2 regions of the Dorea sp. AM58-8 genome follow, and region 2 is predicted to be linked to the other one. Evidence: predicted binding sites of a transcription regulator. Region 2 holds the regulator's gene; the other holds the start of a gene.
The links. The regulator NrdR, encoded in region 2, represses ribonucleotide reductase genes. The targets are predictions, from matches to a motif close to CACAANATNTTGTG.
Positions count from the first base shown of each region.

Region 1: nrdD (anaerobic ribonucleoside-triphosphate reductase) is a predicted target of NrdR. The motif match lies at 2,089-2,102, and genes of this name have one in related genera.

Region 1 covers NZ_QSDM01000024.1:1,652-6,159, reverse strand. Annotated here, with positions in the region: partial or broken gene DXA18_RS13425 (Fic family protein) at 1-507, opposite strand, end outside; tRNA gene DXA18_RS13420 (tRNA-Trp) at 594-664, opposite strand; gene DXA18_RS13415 (TMEM164 family acyltransferase) at 825-1,541, opposite strand; gene DXA18_RS13410 (hypothetical protein) at 1,534-1,872, opposite strand; gene nrdD (anaerobic ribonucleoside-triphosphate reductase) at 2,176-4,365, shown strand.
Region 2 covers NZ_QSDM01000008.1:8,283-12,790, forward strand. Annotated here, with positions in the region: gene dapB (4-hydroxy-tetrahydrodipicolinate reductase) at 1-264, shown strand, start outside; gene arcC (carbamate kinase) at 346-1,275, shown strand; gene DXA18_RS07460 (PRC-barrel domain-containing protein) at 1,335-1,580, shown strand; gene nrdR (transcriptional regulator NrdR) at 1,614-2,084, shown strand; gene truA (tRNA pseudouridine(38-40) synthase TruA) at 2,097-2,831, shown strand; gene DXA18_RS07475 (exodeoxyribonuclease III) at 2,852-3,604, shown strand; gene DXA18_RS07480 (isochorismatase family protein) at 3,606-4,136, shown strand; gene ymfI (elongation factor P 5-aminopentanone reductase) at 4,184-4,508, opposite strand, start outside.

The DNA.
Region 1 (4,508 bases), on a different contig from region 2:
TTTCGTAGCGTGCATGAAATTCTGCCAGTGTTTTTAAAGAGACATCTTGCGCATGATACCAGTTCAGTAATTCGGTCATTGCATCAGGAACCTGCGATGGCAGTGTGGTCTGATGGATACCAATCATATTTGGACGCTTTTTGTAATCACCAATGGCATAGCCGTTGGCACGATCCTCAAATACGCCACTTTTTAATTCGAAATGAAAGCTTTTAATTATTTGTTGATCAAGCGCGGCATCCAAGGTATCTAACATTTTGTTGAACATTAAAAAATGTCCATTCATTTCTTCGACATCTTTGGCACGGTAATAATCGTCGGTTTTAGGTAAGATACCGGTATCAAAAAGCGAGGCGGTCTGTTCTTCGGTGAGCGTGCTGCCTCGATTTTATTGGAATTGTATGCTAACAGACGCTGCGTGAAGCCGTAAACACCGGAACGGTCACGTTTAGTATGTTCGATTTTGAAACGTTCTAATAAATTGCGGATAAAATCTGCTGTGTTCATAGAGGTTCCTTTCCTCTTGGTAGATGTATAATTTTGTTAGCATATAATAAAAAGACATTTATCACTGTGATAAATGTCTTTTGTGACAGGGGATGAGAGAATCGAACTCCCGCTAAGAGTTTTGGAGACTCCTGTCATACCATTTGACCAATCCCCTATATTGTTGTCATCGGTTACAACCGACTAAATATTTATACCACAGAATCTATACAGTTGTCAAGAAAATAATGGCTATTATTTGTCAAAGTTATATTTATATTGTCATTTTATCATATGAATATATCATTTATAAATACAAAAGTTATAAAAAAGACTATTTATAATAGTACCGGGCTATGTCTGCGGTATAACAAATTCCAACCCTTATGCAATACTCCTGCTCCAACAACCGACATCGCAATATAACTTCCGATGCCCCAGCCGTTCCCCAGTGCTTTTGCAATTTCGCAGAATACTTTCTGTTGCATAGTATAGCGGGGACTGATATAGAACATATTAATGGTACCGAGAGGATACAGCGTAAGATTCAGTACTGTTGCGATCAGACAGCAGCCGAGATATAGGCATACGCTGAACTGTAAGCCTTTTTTGGTATGGTCGGTGTGGTGATCCAGTCCGCTGATGAAGCCAAGGGTGATTAGCAGGATATGCCATGCATAGGAATGGATCGTCAGCGGGAGATATCCATAGTGCATGCCGCTGGTGTCAAAGAAGGCGAAGATACCTCCTAACAGTCCGAAATCCATGAGAAAGCTTTGAAGTCTGGAACTTATATGGCAGTAGGTAGTTTGACGTGCAGATGAGTCTGTATAACAGCTTAAAAGGAAGAGTATGCCGAGTGTCAGACAGATATACATGGGAATACTACATAGCTGAAATGGCAGATACCACCAGATATAGTGTCCGTCGTTGATTGCATAGGTCAGCGTCCACTGCTTCCAGAGCTCACTTGCAAGCATCACAAACCCTGCCAGACCATAGATTGGTGAGACAGGGCTTGTGCTACATTTGAAATTAGATCCGGCTTTATGCATAACGCTCCAGATCCTCTGCGAAAGCGTCATATTGTGCCTGAAGCCTGCTGAGAGCAGATTCTGACAGAGAGTCAAGAAGAGCTTTCATATCAGAGCGTATCTGAGTCGGATTATATGGAATTTCCAGTGCAAAATCGCTGTAGGCACGCATTTTCTGAAAATACATGGCTGTTTCGTTCTTTTCGTTTGAGCTGCGGCACATATTATACATCATCACACAATCGCATGCATCAACCTCTGTGCATTCCTTGCAGATCCATTTGCCAAGAAAATAATACTTCCCATTAATCTCATAGATAAATCCCGGCTGAGAAAGTAATTGTTCAATCATTTTTGAAAACCCTCCTGAATATTCATAAAAAATAGTATGTCCTATAATTATATTAAGAATACCACATTTTGAGCATTTCAGGGGATGGAAATTCAGTTTCCCCAGTAAATATGCGGGTTGCGAAGACTTGCAGGAAATCATGCAAAAATTAATTTTAAAAACTCCAAATAAGGACTTTCTTTTCTATACATTTTGTGGTAAGATTCTTTAAGACAACACAAGATATTGTGTTTATTGACGTAAAACAGTATTTCGTTACATAAGATATAACATAAAGGATTCAAAGGGGAGGAGCATTGTATCATGGATATTCAGGTTAAGACAAAGGTTATCAAACGTAATGGAGAAGAGGTGAATTTTGATCTTACCAAGATTGAAAATGCGATCAATAAAGCGAATGATGAGGTTGACAATATTTACAAGATGAACGAGTATCAGATCCGAGCCATCGCTGATGATATCGCACAGCAGGTAAGTGAGATGCGCCATGCAGTTCATGTGGAAGATATTCAGGATATGGTAGAGACCAGCATCATGGGGATGCGTGGATACGAAGTGGCACAGAAGTATGTCCGTTACCGTTATAAGAGAGAACTTGCTCGTAAGTCGAATACAACAGATAATGGAATTCTTGCGTTGATTGAGCATGTGAATGAGGAAGTGAACCAGGAGAATTCTAATAAAAACCCGGTGATCAATTCTACACAGCGTGATTATATGGCAGGGGAGGTCAGCAAGGATCTGACCAAGCGAGTTTTGCTTCCGGAAGATATCGTACAGGCGCATGAGCAGGGCGTGATCCATTTCCATGATTCGGATTATTTTGCACAGAAGGAACACAACTGTGATCTGATCAATCTGGAGGACATGCTTCAGAATGGTACCGTTATCAGTGAGACATTGATTGAGAAGCCGCACAGCTTCTTTACTGCATGTAATGTTACGACACAGATCGTGGCACAGGTAGCAAGTAATCAGTATGGCGGACAGTCATTTACACTGGCACACCTGGCACCGTTTGTGGATATCAGTCGTCAGAAATTGAAAAATATCGTGATCCGCGAGCGCAAGGAATGTGGTGAAAGCCTGGATGAGAAGATTATCGAGAAGCTTACTGAGAGCCGACTGAAGGATGAGATTAAGAGTGGTATCCAGACCATTCAGTATCAGTTGATCACATTGATGACCTGTAACGGTCAGGCACCGTTTGTAACTATGTTCATGTATTTGGATGAAGTACCGGAAGGCAAGACCAGAGATGACCTTGCGATGATCATTGAAGAAGTAATGAAACAGAGAATGCAGGGCGTCAAGAATGAAAAAGGTGTATGGATCACACCTGCATTCCCGAAGCTGATCTATGTACTGGACGAAGATAATATTACAGAAGATTCCAAGTACTGGTATCTGACAGAACTGGCTGCAAGATGTACAGCTAAGCGTATGGTACCGGATTATATTTCTGCCAAGGTTATGAAGGAGCTGAAACAGGGCAATGTATATCCTTGTATGGGATGCCGTTCATTCCTGACAGTAGAGGATGACCAGCGCAATCCTGATGGAAGTCACAAGTTCTATGGCCGTTTTAATCAGGGCGTGGTTACAATCAATCTGGTGGATGTGGCCTGTTCTGCAGAGGGAAATATGGATCGTTTCTGGGCAATCCTGGAAGAGAGACTGGAACTGTGTCATCGTGCACTTCGTTACCGTCATGAGAGACTGCTTGGCACAATTTCTGATGTGGCTCCGATTTTATGGCAGTATGGAGCACTGTCCAGACTGAAGAAGGGCGAGACTATCGATAAGCTGTTATACAATGGATATTCTACCATTTCACTGGGATATGCCGGATTGTATGAGATGTGCGTCCGCATGACGGGTAAGTCACACACAGACCCGGACGGAAGAGCATTTGCGGTCAGTGTTATGCAGAAGCTGAATGATAAATGTAAAGAATGGAAAGAAGCAGAGCATATCAGCTATTCAGTATATGGTACTCCGATGGAGTCTACCACATACAAATTCGCCAAATGCTTACAGAAGAGATTCGGTATCATCAAGGGTGTAACTGATAAGAACTATATTACGAACAGTTATCACGTTCATGTAACTGAGGAAATCAATGCATTTGACAAACTGAAATTCGAAGCAGATTTTCAGAAGCTGTCTCCGGGAGGCGCAATCAGCTACATTGAAGTACCGGATATGCAGCAGAATATTCCGGCAGTACTTTCAGTTATGAAGTTTATCTATGAGAACATCATGTATGCAGAACTGAATACCAAGAGTGATTACTGTGAGTGCTGCGGTTATGACGGAGAGATCCAGATTAAGGAAGACGAGTCTGGCAAGCTGGTCTGGGAATGCCCGAACTGTGGTAATACAGATCAGAACAAGATGGCAGTAGCCAGAAGAACCTGTGGTTATATCGGAACCCAGTTCTGGAATCAGGGAAGAACCCAGGAGATCAAAGACCGAGTATTACATTTATAATTTTATAGACGTTTACAGGATGAGAGTAAAAGAGACGAATGACCGTTAGGGTGGTTCGTCTCTTTTCTTTTAGATGAAACTTTTGGTATAGTCTGAAACTATAAGTGATTATAAAGAAAAACAATTTCAAAACATGTCCGAAT
Region 2 (4,508 bases):
GGCAAAGAGCTTTCTGATATCGCAGTATACGGACGCGAAGGTGAGTCGCCGAGAGAGAAGGGAACCATTGGATATCATTCTTTGAGAGCCGGTAATATTCCGAGCAGCCATACCGTATTTTTCGGATGCATGGGTGAACGCCTGGAGATCACACATCACACCTATAACTGGGAATGTTTTGCAAGAGGAGCTTGCGACTGTGCGGCATATCTGGAAGATAAAGGTCCTGGATTCTATAGCGTACAGGATGTGCTGAATCTTTAGGCTTGCATTTCATAATCGCAGATATTATTATTACTACATACATAATGCATAGATTTTAATGAAGATAAAGGAGACAGATAGATGAAGAAGAAAGTGGTTGTAGCATTAGGACACAGAGCACTGGGAACAACACTTCCAGAGCAGAAGGAAGCAGTTAAGCGTTCAGCAGGCATGATCGCAGATCTGATCGAAGAAGGATATCAGGTAGCGATCACACATAGTAATGCACCGCAGCTGGGCATGATCCATACAGCATTGAATGAGTTTGGCAAAAGCCATACCGATTACACACAGGCCCCAATGTCCGTATGTTCGGCTATGAGCCAGGGATATATCGGATATGACCTTCAGAATGCAATCCGCACAGAGCTTTTGGACAGAGGCATTTTCCGTACTGTCAGTACGATCCTGACACAGGTAACGGTAGATCCTTATGATGAAGCATTTTATACACCGACTAAGGTGCTTGGAAGATATATGTCGGCGGAGGATGCCGCAGCAGAACGTAAGAAAGGTAACTATGTAGTAGAAGAACCGGGTAAGGGATTCCGAAGAGTTGTATCTGCACCGAATCCGGTCAGTATTGTTGAGATTGAGGCAATTAAGGCCCTGGTCAATGCAGATCAGGTAGTTATCGCATGCGGAGGCGGTGGTATTCCGGTACTGGAACAGGATCACCGTCTGAAAGGCGCCAGTGCTGTAATTGAAAAAGACCTGGCAGCGGGTAAGCTTGCAGAAGAACTAGACGCAGATGAACTGATTATTCTGACCAGCGTTGAAAAGGTATGTATCAATCTGGGTAAAGAGAATGAAGAAGAACTCGGAGAGATTACCGTAGAGGAAGCAAAGCAGTACATGGAAGAGGGACATTTTGGTGTCTACAACATGCTTCCGAAGTTCCGTGCATCGGTAGAATTTATCGAGCAGCGGGAAGGAAGAGAAGCCATCATTACATCTTACGATAAATTGATGGAAGGGTTGAAAGGAAAGACAGGAACTATTATCCGATAATTAAAGAAGCTGATGCGCCGATCACCTTTTTACTGCATATACTGTAGAGAGGTGATCGTATGCGACTATGTGAATTTCAGAAAAAGGAAGTCATCAATTCCTGTGATTGCAGTAAGATCGGATATGTGACTGATTTGATATTTGATGAATGCAGTGGCTGTATCGAAGCAATCATAGTGCCTAAGGGCGGCAGGTTCTGTTTCCTGTTTGGAGAAGATACAGAGCTTGTGATACCATTTCAGTGTATCAAGAGGATCGGCCCGGATATTATATTGGTAGAAATGCATGAGAAGAAACCGTGTTGAGGTACAGCAGACTGAGAAGAGGAGAGACTTATAATGAAGTGCCCATATTGTAACCACCCTGACACCAGAGTGATTGACTCCAGACCAGCGGAGGATGGCAGTGCGATTCGCAGAAGAAGATCCTGCGATGAATGTGGAAAACGTTTCACAACTTATGAAAAGGTAGAGACGATTCCGCTTATCATTATTAAGAAAGATAACAATCGAGAACAGTATAACAGAAGCAAGATTGAACGAGGCATTATCCGTGCGTGCTATAAGCGTCCGGTATCTGCTGAGGCGATCCAGAAGGCAGTAGAGCGGATTGAGATTAAGATCTTTAATCTGGAAGCAAAAGAGGTCTCCAGTACAGATGTCGGTGAGATCGTTATGGATGAGCTGAAAGAACTGGACGAAGTGGCATATGTACGTTTCGCTTCTGTATACAGAGAGTTTAAGGATGTGAACACCTTTATGGACGAGATTAAGAAGATGATGTTGGATCGTTCAAAGGGGGATAAATAGACGGAGTAATGTATGAGAACATATAAGATGACCATTTCCTATGACGGCACACGTTATCAGGGATGGCAGCGCCAGGCTATGACGGACAATACGATCCAGCATATCCTGGAATGGACCATCGGACGTATGGTAGGATACCGTGTACAGGTAGACGGTTCCGGACGTACGGACAGTGGCGTGCATGCACGTGGTCAGGTGGCCAGCGTGAAGCTGTCGAAGCTGTACGATGTGGAAGACCTGAAGGATGCATTGAATCGTTCATTGCCGGAAGATATACGTATCATCCGGGTGGAACTGGTGCGCAATGGATTCCACGCCAGAAAGAGTGCCAAGGGAAAGAAGTATGAATATTATATAGACTGCCGGGAAAAACCTGATGTATTTTCCCGGAAGTATTGTTACCATTATCCGGTCAAGCTGGATATTGAGGCAATGCGTGATGCGGCGGATTATCTGGTCGGAACGAAGGATTTTACAAGCTTTACAGATAACCGTGAGACGAGAGATACAATAAGAAGGATTTACAGTATCAAGGTAGTGCGGGCAGGAGATAAAGTGCGCATTACTTATTATGGATCGGGATTCATGTATCATATGGCAAGAATTCTTACCGGTACACTGATCGAAGTGGGGGCAGGTAAGAGAGAAGCGTCGAATCTTCCGCTTGTGCTGGAAGCAAAAGACAGAAGCATGGCGGGATTTCTTGCACCGGCCAGAGGACTTTTCCTCAGAAAAGTATATTACTAAAGACAGATGGAGGATGAGACATGAAGTTTGTTTCATGGAATGTAAATGGAATCCGTGCCTGCGTGAAAAAGGGATTTGTGGATGTATTTCAGGAACTGGATGCGGATGTATTCTGTATTCAGGAAAGCAAGCTGCAGGCGGGGCAGCTGGAGCTGGATATGCCGGGGTACCATCAGTACTGGAATTACGCTGTAAAGAAAGGGTATTCAGGAACAGCAATATTTACAAAAAAAGAACCGCTTAGTGTATCTTATGGCATTGGGATTGAGGAGCATGACCAGGAAGGCCGAGTGATCACACTGGAATTTGAAGATTATTATTTTATCACTGTGTATACGCCAAATTCACAGAGTGAGCTGGCGAGACTGGATTACCGTATGAGATGGGAAGAGGATTTTCTGGCGTATCTGAAGAAACTGGAAGAGACGAAGCCAGTGGTGTTCTGTGGAGATCTTAATGTCGCTCACAGAGAGATCGACCTCAAGAATCCGAAGACCAACCGTAAGAATGCAGGCTTTACCGATGAAGAACGTGGCAAGTTTGGCGAACTGTTGGATGCGGGATTTATCGATACATTTCGTTATTTCTATCCGGATGCAGAGGGCATCTATTCCTGGTGGTCATATCGGTTCAGTGCCAGAGCAAAAAATGCCGGATGGAGAATTGACTATTTTTGTGTATCCGAGGCATTAAAAGACAGACTGGTAGATGCGAAGATCCTGACAGATGTGATGGGTTCGGATCATTGTCCTGTCGTGCTGGAGATGAAGTGATATGAGAATAGAACGAGAACATACGGCAGCATTGATCGTAGATTTTCAGGAGAGACTGGTTCCTGTGATTGCAGACCATGAGGCATTGATGGAGCGCGTGCGGATTCTGCTTCGGGGCTTAAAAGCATTGGAGATTCCGATGACTGTAACACAGCAGTATACGAAGGGACTGGGGATGTCTGTGCCGGAGGTCTGGGAAGCATCTGGAGAGACAGAATATCTGGATAAGATTTCTTTCAGTGCACTGGAAGTGGCAGAGCCGAAGATTCATGATAAGAAGTATATTCTGGTGTGCGGAATGGAAGCACATTGTTGTGTATTGCAGACGGTGATCGATCTGGCGGGAGCAGGGTATGTGCCTGTACTTGTGACAGACTGCATTGGAAGCAGAAGAGAGAGTGACCGCGAGATGGCAATCCGCAGAGCAGAACAGGAAGGTGCTGTTCTTACGAGCAGTGAAGCGATATTATTTGAGTTATTAAAAGAAGCGGGAACGCCGCTCAGCAAAGAGATATTAAAGATTGTAAAGTAGTAGAGAAGAAGCATAAAAGAAAAGTAAGAGGGTATATCTAACGTTTGTTAGATATACCCTCCGTCTATTCCTATGACTTGTCCGGTCATGTATTCCGGACTGTTAATAATCTGCCATGCAAGATCTGCAACTTCATCTGGGTCAGCAAATCGTCCTGCCGGAATGTCTTCAGCAAGTGTAGCGCGTTCTTCAGAGGATAACTGATGATTCATCTCTGTATCAATAACACCGCATGCAAGTGCATTTATCGCAATATGGCTGGGAGCATACTCTTTTGCAAGTGCTTTGGTCAGTCCGTTCATGCCGGATTTGACAGCAGAGTAAGCAGCTTCACAGGAAGCACCGACAGTTCCCCACATGGAAGAGATATTC